2 regions of the Streptomyces sp. NPDC047028 genome follow, and region 2 is predicted to be linked to the other one. Evidence: riboswitches for the same ligand, from Rfam matches in the RefSeq annotation. Region 2 holds a riboswitch; the other holds the start of a gene.

Region 1 (7,186 bases), on a different contig from region 2:
ATCGGCCGGGAGACGGTCCGCCACCAGGGCTCGCCGGGCACCTTTCCGCCGGGCTCGAAGGGTTCGCCGGGCCGCGGGAGCGCCACCGGCTGTCCGGCCTCGTCCCCCGCGTCCTTCGTCCACTCCCCCGGCTCGGCCCAGGCGTGCGGGGCGAGGTTGAACGTGCCCCAGTGGATCGGCAGCAGCACCCCGTGCGGGGCGCCGCCCTGGAGGTCGAGGTGGGCGCGCAGGCCCTCCTCGGGGGTCATGTGGATGTCCGGCCAGAACGGGGAGTACGCGCCGATCTGGATCATGGTGGCGTCGAACGGGCCGTGGGCGGCTCCGATGTCCTTGAAGCCCTCGAAGTAGCCGGTGTCCCCGCTGTGGTAGATCCGGTGCTCCTTGCCGGCGACGGCCCAGGACGCCCAGAGGGTGTGCTGGGTGTTGCGCAGGCCTCGGCCGCAGAAGTGGCGGGCGGGGGTGGCGGTGAGGGTCAGGCCGCCGACCCGCGTCGACTCGTGCCAGTCCAGCTCGCTCAGCCGCTCGGCGGCCACCCCCCAGTGTTCGAGGTGGGCGCCGACGCCGAGGGGCACCGCGAACAGGGTGTCCGTGCCGGCCAGCGCCAGAATCGTGGGCATGTCCAGATGGTCGTAGTGGTCGTGGGAGATGACCACGACGTCGACCGGGCCGAGGGCTGCCAGCGGCAGCGGCACCGGGTGCAGCCGCCAGGGCCCGACGAAGGGGAACGGGGAGCAGCGCTCTCCCCAGACCGGGTCGAACAGGACCCGGTGGCCGTCGATCTCCGCGAGCACGCTGGAGTGGCCCATCCAGGTCAGCCGCAGCCCCGTGGCCGGAGGTCTGGCCAGGTCGGCGTAGGTCGTCGCGTGCACCGGGACGGTGCCGCTCGGCGCGCGCAGCGGGCGCTGCTGCTTGTCGAGGAAGACCTTCGCGAGGTCGCGACGGGACCCGGAGGGGACGGTACGCGCGGTGCCGCCCGGGTTCTGGAAGACGCCGTCCTTGAAATGCGGGGAGCGGCGGATGCGTGCCATGCGCTCACCGCCGGGATCCGCGCCGAAGGCGGCGGGCCGCAGCCCTCGGAGCCCGGAACTCTGGGAACGCGGACCGGTCACGGTACCTCCAGGTGGAGTCGCTGAGGACTTCCATTATGGTCGGCCCGTCCGACAAGCAGACCGACGGCGCCCCGCCCGCAACGTCCCCGCCACTGGCCGGACACGGTCGGTGTCGCACTGGTGACGGATTAGGGTGGCCGGGTGGCGAGAGTGCGGTTGAGCGTTGCGGAGCGGCGCGAGGAGCTGCTGCGCGCGGCAGTCGAGCAGATCGAGGTGCGGGGCGTGGCGGCGCTCAGGATCGCCGACGTGGCGTCCGCGCTCGGGGTGAGCAACGCGCTGGTGCTGTACCACTTCTCCACGAAGGAGCAGCTGGTCGCCGCCGCGTTCGCGCACGCGGCGGAGGGCGACCTCGCGCACCTGCGGGGGCTGCTGGGCCGGCGGACGTCGGCGGTGCGCCGGCTGCGGTCGGCCGTCCGCTGGTACGCGCCGTCGGGTGCGGCCAAGGGCTGGCGGCTGTGGATCGAGGGCTGGGCGGTGTCACTGCGCGAGCCGGCTCTGCGCGAGGTCACCCGGGAACTGGACCGGCAGTGGAAGGCGGCGATCGCCACGGTCATCGCCGAGGGCGTCGCCGCGGGCGAGTTCGCGTGCGCCGATCCCGAAGGTACGGCCCTGCGTCTGACGGCCCTCCTGGACGGACTCGCCGTCCAGCTGACCTCCTATCCGGGCGGCGTGCCCCGCACCCGCGCGCAGGAGTGGGGCGAGGCGGCACTGGCCAGGGAACTCGGGCTGGACCAGGAGGCTCTGAAGGGCTGACGTCCCTCGGTGCGCGCGGGGAGGGCCGGCCGGTGCCCCGCGGCGCGCCGGTCGGGCGCCGCGGGGCTCGGTGAGTGGGGGTGTCAGGCCACCGACGCGATTCGCATCTTGATGTCGTCCGGCGACAGCGTGCCCTTCGCCGTGACGTGGTCGCCGGAGGACTCGCCGCGCAGCCGGCGGCCGATCCACGGGACGAGGTACTCGCGGGCCCAGTGCACGTCGTCGCGGCGGACCTCCAGCGTGCCGCGGGGCGGCAGGGGCGGCCAGGGCTGCTCGGGGTCGGCCGGGATCTTCAGGCCGAGGGCCTGGCCGGCGCGCAGGGCCACGCGGGTGTGGCCCTCGGCCGACAGGTGGAGCCGGTCGTCGTCCCACGCCCGGCGGTCCTGCACGGACTTCAGGGACCACAGGTCGAGCACCGGGCAGCCGTACCGGTCGGCGACGGCCCGCACGTGCCCGTTGTACGTGGCGATCTTGCCCCGCAGGTGCTTGAGCACCGGGACGCCACGCGTGTCGAAACCGGTCGTCACGAGGACCGTGCCCGCCGCCTCGGCCAGCCGGGACACGGACCGCTCGAAGCGTTCGGCGACCTCGTCCGGGTCGGTGCCGGGGCGAATGATGTCGTTGCCGCCGGCGCAGAAGGAGACCAGGTCCGGGGCGAGTTCGAGCGCCTTGGGGACCTGGTCCGCCACGATCTGGTCGAGCAGCTTCCCGCGCACCGCGAGGTTGCTGTACCGGAAGTCTCCCTCGGGCCGCCGGTCGGCGAGCAGGACCGCGAACCGGTCGGCCCAGCCGACGAACGCCCCGTCGGGCCCCGGGTCGCCGACGCCCTCGGTGAAGCTGTCCCCCACCGCCACGTACGACCCGATCGACCCGATCACCGATGTGTTGTCACTCTTCGAATCGTCTGCCACGTCGGACCATGATTCACCTTCGGATGTGACTTACGCGACCGTAGGCGGGGGTTGACGGACGGTGAGAAGTCCCACTGCTTATTCATTTGCCATTCAGGAATACTCCGGGTCAGCCGACGGTGACCCCGTGCTGGCGGAGGTAGGCGACGGGGTCGATGTCCGAGCCGTAGTCCGGGGTGGTCCGGATCTCGAAGTGCAGGTGCGGTCCGGTCACGTTGCCGGTCGCGCCGGACAGGCCGAGCTGCTGTCCCTCCGTCACGCTCTGCCCGGCGGAGACGGAGAGCTGGGAGAGGTGGGCGTACTGGGCGTAGTGGCCGTCGTTCAGCTTGACGACGACCTGGTTGCCGTACGCGCCGCCCCAGCCCGCGGAGACGACCGTGCCGGCGGCGACGGACTTGACGGTGGTGCCGGTCGGGACGACGAAGTCGACGCCGGTGTGGTAGCCGCTGGACCACATGCTGCCCGCCACGTGGTAGCCGGTGCCGATGGTGGCGCCGGTCACCGGGAGCGTGAAGCCGGTGGAGGGGGTGGTGGCCGTGGGCGGGGTCTGCGGCTTCGACTGTGTCTGTGTCTGCGGCTTGGACGGGTGGGTGGACGGCGTCGTGGAGTGCGCGTCGGAGGACGGGTGGTGTGTCGCCGTCGCGCGCTTGCCGAGCGTGAGCTTCAGGCCGGGGTGGATCAGCGACGGGTCGTCGCCGACGACCTGCCGGTTGTCGTCGTAGAGCCGGTGCCAGCCGCCGCGGACGTCATGGGCGTCGGCTATCTTCGCCAGGCAGTCGCCGGACTTCACCGTGTAGGTGCGGACGCCCGGAGCGCGGTGCGCGGCCGCCGGCTTCGCGGCGGTCGCCTTCGTCGCCGTGTCCTTGGCGGCCGGGAGGGACTGGGCGACGTGCGCGGAACCGGACTGCGGGGTGGCGGCGTGGGCTCCGGCGGCCCCGACGAGCGGCAGGGCGAGGGCGGCGCCGCCGGTTCCGGCGACGGCGATGGAGCGGGTCAGACGCTGGGTCTTGGGACGACGGTGCTTACCCTTCGCGGGCATGGCGCATTCCTCTCCGGCGCCTGCGAGGTGAGCTGTCGGGTTCGGGCTGGAGCTGCCCGGCCGCGCGGTGCGCGGCTTCACCCCGAGCCTGTCGCGGAGACCGGGACAGGCAGTCGTACCTGGTGGGTCCCCCGCTCCTGCCGTACACGGGTCATGTGTGTGGGGACTCCGGGCGGCGGCAGGATTCGGCGTTCCGTCCGGAATTGGTGGCGAACGTAAGCGAGCGGGACGCACTGCGACAAGGAGCCGGTTCCCGCCTCCGCCGTTTCGGATGATCGGATACCTGAAAGCGCGGTCACCGTGCGTGCATGTCCGCGCTCTCGCTCGCCTCAATTGCCGCCGGGCGCCCGGACATTACGTGAGCATGACGTGCGACGGTCGGTCACCACTATGACGCTCCTCACGCACGCCACACCCACCTCCCCCTATTCCACAGCGAGTTGGAACGAAGCCGTAAATTCGGACAGAAGGCTCAGATGCGACGCAGGCGGAGAACCGTCGCATCGAGATCGCCGCGCAGCCGGGTCCGCAGCCCGTGGTGCAGGAGGACGGCACCTCGGTGCACTTCGCCCGTTTCACGGCATTCGTACGACGCGGCCGGGTCGAGTCCGCGCAGCCGCAGGGCCGGGACCGGTTGGCCGTAACGCTGCGACTGGAGCCAGGCGAGCACCACGGTCTCGTCGCCGAGGACGTACTGGACGGCGCTGAGGCCGCCCGCCGGTGGGCGCAGCCGGTACAGGTCGCCGTGCTGGACGACGGGCCGGATCTCCTTGTAGAGGTCCACCCAGGCGCGGGCCTCGGTCAGCTCCTCCTCACTCCACCCGGTGAGGTCGCCGCCGACGCCGAGGACTCCCGCCATGGCACTGACGAACCGGAAACGCAGGCTGCTCACCCGGCCGTTGAGCTGGGTGTTCGGGCTGTCGGTGACCCAGGCGGCCATGACCCGGGCGGGGTGGACCTGGCTGAACCCGTACTGGATGGCGAGCCGGTCCAGCGGGTCGGTGTTGTCGGAGGTCCACACCTGGTCGGTACGGCTCAGCACCCCCAGGTCGATCCGGCCGCCGCCGCCCGAGCAGGACTCGAAGGCGACCTCGGGGTGCGCGGCGCGCAGCCGGTCCAGCAGGGCGTACAGGGCGTGGGTGTGGTCGGTCCACAGGCGCTGCGGATACGGCTCCCCCGGCCAGCCGGCGTCGGTGAAGCAGCGGTTGAAGTCCCACTTCACATAGTCGACGGGTGCGCTGGAGAGCAGAGTGTGCAGCTGCTCCCACAGGTACTCCTGGACATCCTCGCGGGCCAGGTTGAGGACGAGCTGATTGCGGAATTCCGTCCGCTTTCGCCCCGGTTGGTACTGCACCCAGTCGGGGTGTGCGCGATAGAGGTCGCTGTCCGGGTTGACCATCTCGGGTTCGACCCAGATGCCGAACTGCATGCCGAGGCCGTGCACCTGGTCGGCGAGGGGCTTCAGGCCGTGCGGGAAGCGGTCGGAGTTGGGCGTCCAGTCGCCGAGTCCGGCCCGGTCGCTGGTGCGGGCGCCGAACCAGCCGTCGTCCACGACGAACAGCTCGACGCCGATGGCGGCGGCCCGCCGGGCGAGCGCGGCCTGCTGCTCCTCGGAGATGTCGAAGAAGGTGGCCTCCCAGGAGTTGAACAGCACCGGCCGGTCCCGGTCCGCGTCCGGGATCACGTGCGCGCGCTGGTAGGCGTGCCAGGTGCGGCTGGCCCCGCCGAAGCCGCCGTCGCTCCACAGGCCGGCGAAGACCGGGGTGGTGTACGAGCGGCCCGGCTCCAGGAGCAGCAGACCGGAGTCGTCGTGGCCGGCGCCGCCGGTGATCTGCACGCGCGCGTCCGGTAGCTGGGCGACAGCGATCCGCCAGGAGCCGGACCAGCCGAGGGCGCAGCCGTAGACCTCGCCGCGCTCCTCGGTGGCGTCGGTGTCGAGGGCGACCCAGGGCAGGTGCTGGTGTCCGGTGTGGCCGCGGCGGCTGCCGATGACCTTCTCGCCGTGGGTGAGGAGCGCGCCGGTGAGCAGGGACTCGGCGGCCCAGCGGCCGTGCAGCTGGGAGAGCCTCCAGCCCTCGCGGTCGGGCAGGGTCCAGGCGGCGGCGTCGGCGCGCAGCAGCTCCACGGGCTCGGGGCCGCCGTTGTGCAGGGCGACCCAGCGCTCGACGACGTCGCCGCGCATCCGGTAGTGGAGGGTGATCGCGAGCCCGTCGTCGTCGAAGCGCAGCCGCAGCACGTCGTCGTCCGTCTCGTACGACACGAAGCGCCACTCGGTGCCGCGCCGCTCCCCGGTGCGGACGGACAGGGCGGGGCGGGTGAAGCGGGGGCCGCCCTCGACGGGGTACTCCTCGCGGCCGTCCAGCGGAGACTCGAAGGGGCGGTACGCGGGCAGCGGGTCCGCCGCCAGGGCCTCGGCGTCGGCGAGGGCGATGCGCGGGCCCCAGTGCAGGTGGAGCAGCTCGTCCGCCTCCGTGAGGTGGAGGGCATAGCTGCTGCCGGGGCCGGACAGGAACCACGTACGGCCGTGCTCGGCGATCTCCACCATCTCCGCCATCTCCGTCATCAAGACCTCACAGGTGTCAACAGGACCGATCAATCCCGAACATCATCGGGTGTGAGGTACGCCCTGACAATGCCTGTGGACAACTCATTGCCCGAGGAAATCGATGTCGTATCGTCGACGGGTGCCCGTCGGCGAGCCGCGCCGGCGGCGCCGACCGGGAGGAGCCCCCGTGACGCAGCAGGTCCCGTCGACCGAGCCCGAGCTGGCCGGAGTCCGTAACTTCCGCGACGTCGGCGGACTGCCGGCGCGGGACGGACGGCGGGTGCGCCACGGCGTGCTGTTCCGCAGCGGGCACCTCGCCCACGCGACCTCCGAGGACGCCGCGTTCCTCGCCTCGCTGGGCCTGCACACGGTCTTCGACTTCCGCAACGCCGCCGACCAGAAGCTGGAGGGGCCGGACGTCGCGCTCCCCGGGGTGCGCAACGTGAACCTTCCGCTGAGCGACCCGGCGGACGGCGCGGAGTTCTGGAAGATGGTCCGCGACGGCGACCTCGACCAGCTGCGCGGGATCCTCGCCGACGGCAAGGCGGCCGGCCGGATGATCGCCTCCTACCGGCAGATCGTCAGGGACCGCACCGCCGAGCACTCCCGGGTGCTGCACGCGCTCGCCGAGGACAGCGTCCCCGCGCTGATGCACTGCGCGGCCGGCAAGGACCGCGCGGGCATCTCGATAGCCGTGACGCTGCTCGCCGTGGGTGTGGAGCGCGAGGGGATCGTCGCCGATTACCTGGAGTCCAACGCCAGGCACCGCCGCTACAAGGTCCACCGCAGCGGCAGCGCCGAGACGGCGTACACCCCCGAGGTGATGGAG
Region 2 (7,186 bases):
CCATGACCTCGCCGACGACACGGGCGCACTTCACGTAGCTCCGGTCGGGGCGCACGCCCATCTCGTTCATCTGGTAGACGATCCGGCGGTGCACCGGCTTGAGACCGTCGCGGGCGTCGGGCAGGGCGCGCGAGTAGATGACCGAGTACGCGTACTCGAGGTAGGAGCCGCGCATCTCGTCCACGACGTCGATGTCGAGGATCTTCTCCTCGTACGAATCGTCGGGCGGCGGGGTCTTCGTGGTGCGGCGGGCCATCGCTGCCGGCTCCTCCTGATCTGGTCGCTCGCCTACGGGGCGCGCACCCTTCGGCTCGCTCGTGCTGAAGCGTGTGACGGTATCTCTGACGGGTGTGACGGGATCTGTCGCGGACCATTGTGGACCTCGGCACTGACAACGCGGGCCGCGACCCGGTGTCAACGGCCGCGCCCGGTGCCCACCGACGCCCAGCGGCCCTCGGCCGCCGGTGCCGCACGGCGCACCGCGGCCGTCCCGCGCCCGCGCCGGAGGCAGGCTACGCGATCCGCTGTGGGCGTACGCCTCGCGGGAACTTCGCCGGGGTCCCGCACGCTTTGCATAAAGTGGCAGGAACGGCAGGAAGACCGCGGTTTTTTCGACCGCCTCCGCTCGCGAAGGGACGTACATGCCCATGGGTCACACGACCACGGCCGAGGCAGGCTCCGGGGGCCTGACAGCGACCGAGCACCGCCTGGCCAACGGTCTGCGCGTGGTGCTCTCCGAGGATCACCTGACCCCGGTGGCGGCGGTGTGCCTCTGGTACGACGTCGGCTCGCGCCACGAAGTCAAGGGGCGTACCGGCCTGGCTCACCTTTTCGAGCACCTGATGTTCCAGGGCTCCGGCCAGGTGAAGGGCAACGGCCACTTCGAACTGGTGCAGGGCGCCGGCGGCTCGCTCAACGGCACCACCAGCTTCGAGCGCACCAACTACTTCGAGACCATGCCCGCCCACCAGCTGGAGCTCGCCCTCTGGCTGGAGGCCGACCGCATGGGCTCCCTGCTCACCGCCCTGGACGACGAGTCCATGGAGAACCAGCGGGACGTCGTCAAGAACGAGCGCCGCCAGCGCTACGACAACGTGCCCTACGGCACCGCGTTCGAGAAGCTGACCGCCCTGGCCTACCCGGACGGCCACCCGTACCACCACACGCCGATCGGCTCGATGGCGGACCTGGACGCGGCCACCCTGGAGGACGCCCGCCAGTTCTTCCGCACCTACTACGCGCCGGGCAACGCGGTCCTCTCCGTGGTCGGCGACATCGACCCCGCGCAGACCCTCGCCTGGGTCGAGAAGTACTTCGGGTCCATCGCCGCCCACGACGGCAAGCCCGCCCCCCGCGACGGCTCGCTGCCGGAGGTCCTCGGCGAGGAGAAGCGCGAGGTCGTCGTCGAGGAGGTCCCCGCGCGCGCCCTGATGGCCGCCTACCGGCTCCCGCACGACGGCACGCGCGGGTCCGACGCCGCCGACCTCGCCCTGACCGTCCTCGGCGGCGGCGAGTCCTCCCGCCTCTACAACCGCCTGGTGCGCCGCGACCGCACGGCCGTCGCCGCCGGCTTCGGCATGCTGCGCCTGGCCGGCGCGCCCTCCCTGGGCTGGCTGGACGTGAAGACCTCCGGTGACGTCGAGGTGCCGGTCATCGAGGCCGCCATCGACGAGGAACTCGCCCGGTTCGCTGCGGAGGGCCCCACTCCGGAGGAGATGGAACGCGCCCAGGCCCAGTTGGAGCGCGAGTGGCTGGACCGGCTCGGCACCGTCGCCGGGCGCGCCGACGAACTGTGCCGGTTCGCGGTGCTGTTCGGCGACCCGCAGCTCGCCCTGACCGCCGTCAACCGCGTACTGGACGTGACCGCCGAGGAGGTCCAGGAGGTCGCCAAGGCCCGGCTGCGCCCCGACAACCGCGCGGTGCTCGTCTACGAGCCGCTGTCCGCCGAATCCGCCGAACACACCGACGACCCGGGCCTGCCCGAGAACCCCGAGTCGGAGGCCACCGTCGAAGCGGGCGCCGACCGGGCCGACCGGAACGACAACGAGGAGACGGGCAAGTGAGCGAGCTCGCCACGATGGACTTCCACCCCCAGCCGCAGCCGGGCGAGGCGAAGCCGTGGGCGTTCCCCGCCCCGGAGCGCGGCGCGCTCGGCAACGGCCTGACAGTGCTGCGCTGCCACCGCCCCGGCCAGCAGGTCGTCGCCGTCGAGGTGCTGCTGGACGCACCCCTGGACGCCGAACCGGCCGGCCTGGACGGCGTGGGCACGATCATGGCGCGGGCCTTCTCCGAGGGCACCGACAAGCACTCCGCCGAGGAGTTCGCCGCCGAACTGGAGCGCGCCGGCGCCACACTCGACGCGCACGCCGACCACCCCGGCGTCCGGCTCAGCCTGGAGGTTCCCGCCTCCCGCCTCGCCAAGGGCCTCGGCCTGCTCGCCGACGCGCTGCGGGCGCCCGCCTTCGCCGAGAGCGAGATCGAGCGGCTGGTCCGCAACCGCCTCGACGAGATCCCGCACGAGCTGGCCAACCCGGCCCGGCGGGCCGCCAAGGAACTCTCCAAGGAGCTGTTCCCGGCCACCTCGCGCATGTCGCGCCCGCGTCAGGGCACCGAGGAGACCGTCGCCAAGATCGACGCCGCAGCGGTCCGCGCCTTCTACGACCGTCACGTGCGGCCCGCGACGGCCACGGCGATCGTGGTCGGCGACCTCACCGGAACGGACCTGGACGCCCTGCTCGGCGACACCCTGGGCGCGTGGACGGGCACCCCGGGCGAACCCCGCCCCGTGCCGCCGGTGACCGCGGACGACACCGGCCGCGCGGTCATCGTCCACCGGCCCGGCGCCGTCCAGACCCAGCTGCTCATCGGCCGGATCGGACCCGACCGGCACGACCGTGTGTGGCCCGCCCAGGTGCTCGGCACCTACTGCCTCGGCGGCACCCTCACCTCCCGCCTGGACCGCGTCCTGCGCGAGGAGAAGGGCTACACCTACGGGGTGCGCGCCTTCGGGCAGGTCCTGCGCGCCGCGCCCGAGGGCACCGGCGCCGCGATGCTCGCCATCAGCGGCTCCGTGGACACCCCGAACACCGGCCCCGCGCTCCAGGACCTGTGGACGGTGCTGCGCACACTCGCGGCGGACGGCCTCACCGACGCCGAGCGCGACGTCGCCGTGCAGAACCTCGTCGGCGTGGCCCCGCTGAAGTACGAGACGGCGGCGGCCGTCGCGGGCACGCTCGCCGACCAGGTCGAGCAGCACCTGCCCGACGACTACCAGGCGACGCTCTACCAGCGGCTCGCCGCCACGGGCACCGTGGAGGCCACCGCGGCCGCCGTGAACGCCTTCCCGGTGGACCGGCTGGTGACCGTCCTCGTCGGCGACGCGACGCAGATCAAGGAGCCGGTCGAGGCGCTCGGCATCGGTGAAGTCACCGTCGTGACGGCCGAGTAGAGCATCTATGCGGGCGGCGCGCCCCGCACGCGCGCGTGGGCCCCTGACGACCGACGGGTCGTCAGGGGCCCACGCCGTTTTCGGCCCGTTCCCCTTGCTCGCCCTCAAATGTCCGAATTGGGGCAGAGGTTGCCTGTCTGCCCTGTGGCATGCGCTACAAAAACCCGGATGCGTTTGGGTATTGAACGCACCTCGCCTTAGCGTCGTCCGGGCTGTTCGTCAGGCAGTGCGCCGCACCCGTGGCACCGGACAGCCATCGCCGAGTCCCCGTACGGCGCGAGCCAGGGGAGCCGGGGACCCACGCAGTCCCTGGGGTGAATCGGACGCCCGCGCGCAGCGAGGGGGTCCGTAGGAGACCTTCCTGCTCCGAACCCGTCAGCTAACCCGGTAGGCGAGAGGGAAGGAAAGGACCAGCCACTTCATGGCGTTCATGTGCGCCACCGGGAAGCACCGCAAGCCCGGCCGGGTCAAGCGCACCACCGCGCAGGCCGCCGGCATCGCCGCCCTCACCACGACCGGTGTCATCGGCACCCTCGCGGCCTCCCCGGCGCTCGCCGCGGAGAGCCCCGTCGAGCAGAGCGGCCTCACCCCGGTCATCACCGTCAGCGACGACGTCGCCCAGCAGATCGACGCACAGGCCGCCGCGCAGAAGGCCGCCGCGGAGCAGAAGGCGGCCGAGGAGGCCGCGGCCAAGGTGGCCGCCGAGAGGGCCAAGGAGGAGCGCGCGGCCCAGGCGCGCGCCGCCCGTGAGGCCGAGCGCAAGCGGCTGAACACCTTCGTCGCCCCGGTCGCGCACTCGTACGTCTCGACGGGCTACAAGGTCGGCGGCACCCTGTGGTCGTCCGGCTCGCACACCGGCATCGACTTCCACGCGGCGAGCGGCACCGCCGTCCACGCGGTCGGTTCCGGCACCGTCGTCTCCACCGGCTGGGGCGGCGCCTACGGCAACCAGATCGTGATCCGGATGGCCGACGGCATGTACACCCAGTACGGCCACCTGTCGTCCATCGGCGTCACGGTGGGCCAGAAGGTCACCCCCGGCCAGCAGATCGCCCTGTCCGGCGCGACCGGCAACGTCACCGGCCCGCATCTGCACTTCGAGGCCCGGACGACCCCCGACTACGGCTCGGACGTCGACCCCATCGCCTACCTGAGCAAGCACGGTGTGCACGTCTGACCCGTCGCGCGGCACCTGCGAAAGCCCCGGCCCACCGGCCGGGGCTTTCGCCGTTCTCCGGGTGCGTGAAGGCGCCGCACACCTCGCTGTCCAAAAGGCATCCATGAATTCCGGCTTCTCGCCGGAAATTCAGGCCGCCTGGCCTAGAGTCGCGGAAAACGCCCGTCGTCGGCGTTTCACGGGGAACAAGGCGGAGGTCGGTCATGCGTATTCCGGCGCATTCGGTGTGCACGGCGATCCGGGACGACATCGTCGCCGGTGTCCACGCGCGTGGCGGCCGGCTCACCGAGGAAGTGCTCGCCCGGCGGTACGGCGTCTCACGCGTCCCCGTCCGGGAGGCCCTGCGCACCCTGGAGGCGGAGGGCTTCGTCGTGACCCGGCGGCACGCGGGCGCGTGCGTGGCCGAGCCGACCGAACAGGAGGCCGCCGACCTGCTGGAGATGCGGCTGCTGCTGGAGCCGCTCGGTGCCGCCCGGGCCGCCCAGCGGCGCACCGCCGCCCATCTGAAGGTGCTGCGCGGCCTGGTCCGGCTCGGCCAGGAGCGGGCGGGCCGGGGCGCCGGCGGCGACCTGCGCCCGCTCGGCGGCTGGTTCCACGACACGCTCGCCCAGGCGTGCGGCAGTCCCTCGCTGGCCTCGACGCTCGTCCGGACGCGGCACAAGATCACCTGGATGTTCGCGGTACGGCCGGCGCCGAATCCCGCCGAGTCCTGGGCGGAGCACGGCGCCATCGTGGACGCGGTGGCGCGCGGCGACGGCGAACGCGCGCGGGCGCTCACGGCGGCGCACACCCAGCGGACGGCGGCGGCGCACCAGTTGCGGCCCGCCCGGCTCACCGGACCCGCCGGCCGCGTGAGGGATTCGCAACGTGCCGTAAACACTCCGGGTCCGCGGAATTAACACCGACGGGGTATACGGAATTCCGCGCGAAAAGGCGGAGCCGGATGTCCGGCCAATAAACAGCGCAGCCGCGCCACCCCGTAAAGGGTGACGCGGCCGCGGTGTTTCGCGGGTGCCGCGCTCAGACGGTCTCGGGCAGTTCCTCGAGGCCCTCGGCGACCAGCTTGGCCAGCCGGTCCAGGGCCGCGTCCGCGCCCTCGGCTTCGGAGGCCAGGACGATCTCCTCGCCGCCCTGGGCGCCGAGGCCGAGGACGGCCAGCATGGAGGCCGCGTTGACGGGGTTGCCGTCGGCCTTGGCGATCGTCACCGGGATACCTGCGGCCGTGGCGGCCCGGACGAAGATGGAAGCGGGGCGGGCGTGGAGGCCCTCGGCCCAGCCGACGTTGACGCGGCGCTCAGCCATGTGATGCTGCCCTTCGGTGTTCAGGGTTGTCTAGACCAGTTTCCCATATCGTGGAGCATGCCCGGAGCGGTCGTGCGCCCGCCCCCCTTTCGGCACCGGACCGCGGCCTCGGCCCGGGGGTCGCCCTCCACAGACTGCCTCGCGCCGTTGTCGTACGCGAGCCGTACTCTGGGGCCCATGCAGACCTCGGCGGACCGGCAGGACCGGCACCAGTACCCCGCCCACTGGGAGGCGGACGTGGTGCTGCGCGACGGGGGCACCGCACGCATCAGGCCCATCACCGTCGATGACGCCGACCGCCTGGTCAGTTTCTACGAGCAGGTCTCGGACGAGTCGAAGTACTACCGCTTCTTCGCGCCGTACCCCAGGCTCTCCGCCAAGGACGTCCACCGCTTCACCCACCACGACTTCGTGGACCGGGTGGGACTCGCGGCCACGATCGGCGGCGAGTTCATCGCGACCGTGCGCTACGACCGCGTCGGCGCCGACGGCATGCCCGCGTCCGCCCCCGCCGACGAGGCCGAGGTCGCCTTCCTGGTGCAGGACGCGCACCAGGGCCGAGGCGTCGCCTCCACGCTGCTGGAACACATCGCCGCCGTCGCCCGCGAGCGCGGCATCCGCCGCTTCACCGCCGAGGTGCTGCCCGCCAACAGCAAGATGATCAAGGTGTTCACCGACGCCGGGTACACGCAGAAGCGCAGCTTCGAGGACGGCGTCGTACGCCTGGAGTTCGACCTCGAACCCACCGACCGCTCCCTCGCCGTGCAGCGCGCGCGGGAACAGCGCGCCGAGGCCCGCTCGGTACGACGGCTGCTGGCGCCCGGCTCCGTGGCCGTCGTCGGCGTCGGCCGCGCCCCGGGCGGGGTCGGGCGCAGCGTGCTCGGCAACATGCGGGACGCCGGCTTCCCCGGCCGGCTGCACGCGGTGAACGCGGCCTTCCCCGAGGATCTCAAGGAGGTCGACGGGGTGCCCGCGTACCGGTCGGTGCGGGACATCGAGGGGCCGGTGGACCTCGCCGTCGTCGCGGTACCGGCGGAGCGGGTGCCCGAGGTCGTCGACGCGTGCGGTGAGCACGGGGTCCAGGGGCTCGTGGTGCTCGCCGCCGGGTACGCCGAGAGCGGGCCCGAGGGGCGTGAGCGGCAGCGGGCGCTCGTCCGGCACGCGCGGGCGTACGGGATGCGGCTCATCGGGCCGAACGCCTTCGGGATCATCAACACCGCGGCCGGCGTCTCGTTGAACGCCTCGCTGGCACCGGAGAT

The links. Region 2 has a riboswitch for cyclic di-AMP ahead of ABZ854_RS16040 (M23 family metallopeptidase). Riboswitches for the same ligand answer to the same signal wherever they lie in the genome.
Region 1: it holds a riboswitch for cyclic di-AMP, as region 2 does, so the genes downstream of both, ABZ854_RS23865 (LysM peptidoglycan-binding domain-containing M23 family metallopeptidase) here and ABZ854_RS16040 (M23 family metallopeptidase) in region 2, are expected to answer to the same signal.

Annotation. Positions count from the first base shown of each region.
Region 1 is NZ_JBEYVS010000027.1:108,573-115,758, forward strand. Features, by position in the region: gene ABZ854_RS23850 (MBL fold metallo-hydrolase) at 1-1,109, opposite strand, end outside; gene ABZ854_RS23855 (TetR/AcrR family transcriptional regulator) at 1,251-1,862, shown strand; gene ABZ854_RS23860 (SGNH/GDSL hydrolase family protein) at 1,946-2,773, opposite strand; gene ABZ854_RS23865 (LysM peptidoglycan-binding domain-containing M23 family metallopeptidase) at 2,883-3,812, opposite strand; cyclic di-AMP (ydaO/yuaA leader) riboswitch at 3,817-4,013, opposite strand; gene ABZ854_RS23870 (alpha-galactosidase) at 4,285-6,357, opposite strand; gene ABZ854_RS23875 (tyrosine-protein phosphatase) at 6,545-7,186, shown strand, end outside.
Region 2 is NZ_JBEYVS010000015.1:113,246-120,431, reverse strand. Features, by position in the region: gene ABZ854_RS16055 (DNA topoisomerase IV subunit A) at 1-256, opposite strand, end outside; gene ABZ854_RS16050 (pitrilysin family protein) at 642-2,063, shown strand; gene ABZ854_RS16045 (pitrilysin family protein) at 2,060-3,448, shown strand; cyclic di-AMP (ydaO/yuaA leader) riboswitch at 3,696-3,857, shown strand; gene ABZ854_RS16040 (M23 family metallopeptidase) at 3,870-4,625, shown strand; gene ABZ854_RS16035 (GntR family transcriptional regulator) at 4,829-5,524, shown strand; gene ABZ854_RS16030 (HPr family phosphocarrier protein) at 5,646-5,927, opposite strand; gene ABZ854_RS16025 (GNAT family N-acetyltransferase) at 6,105-7,186, shown strand, end outside.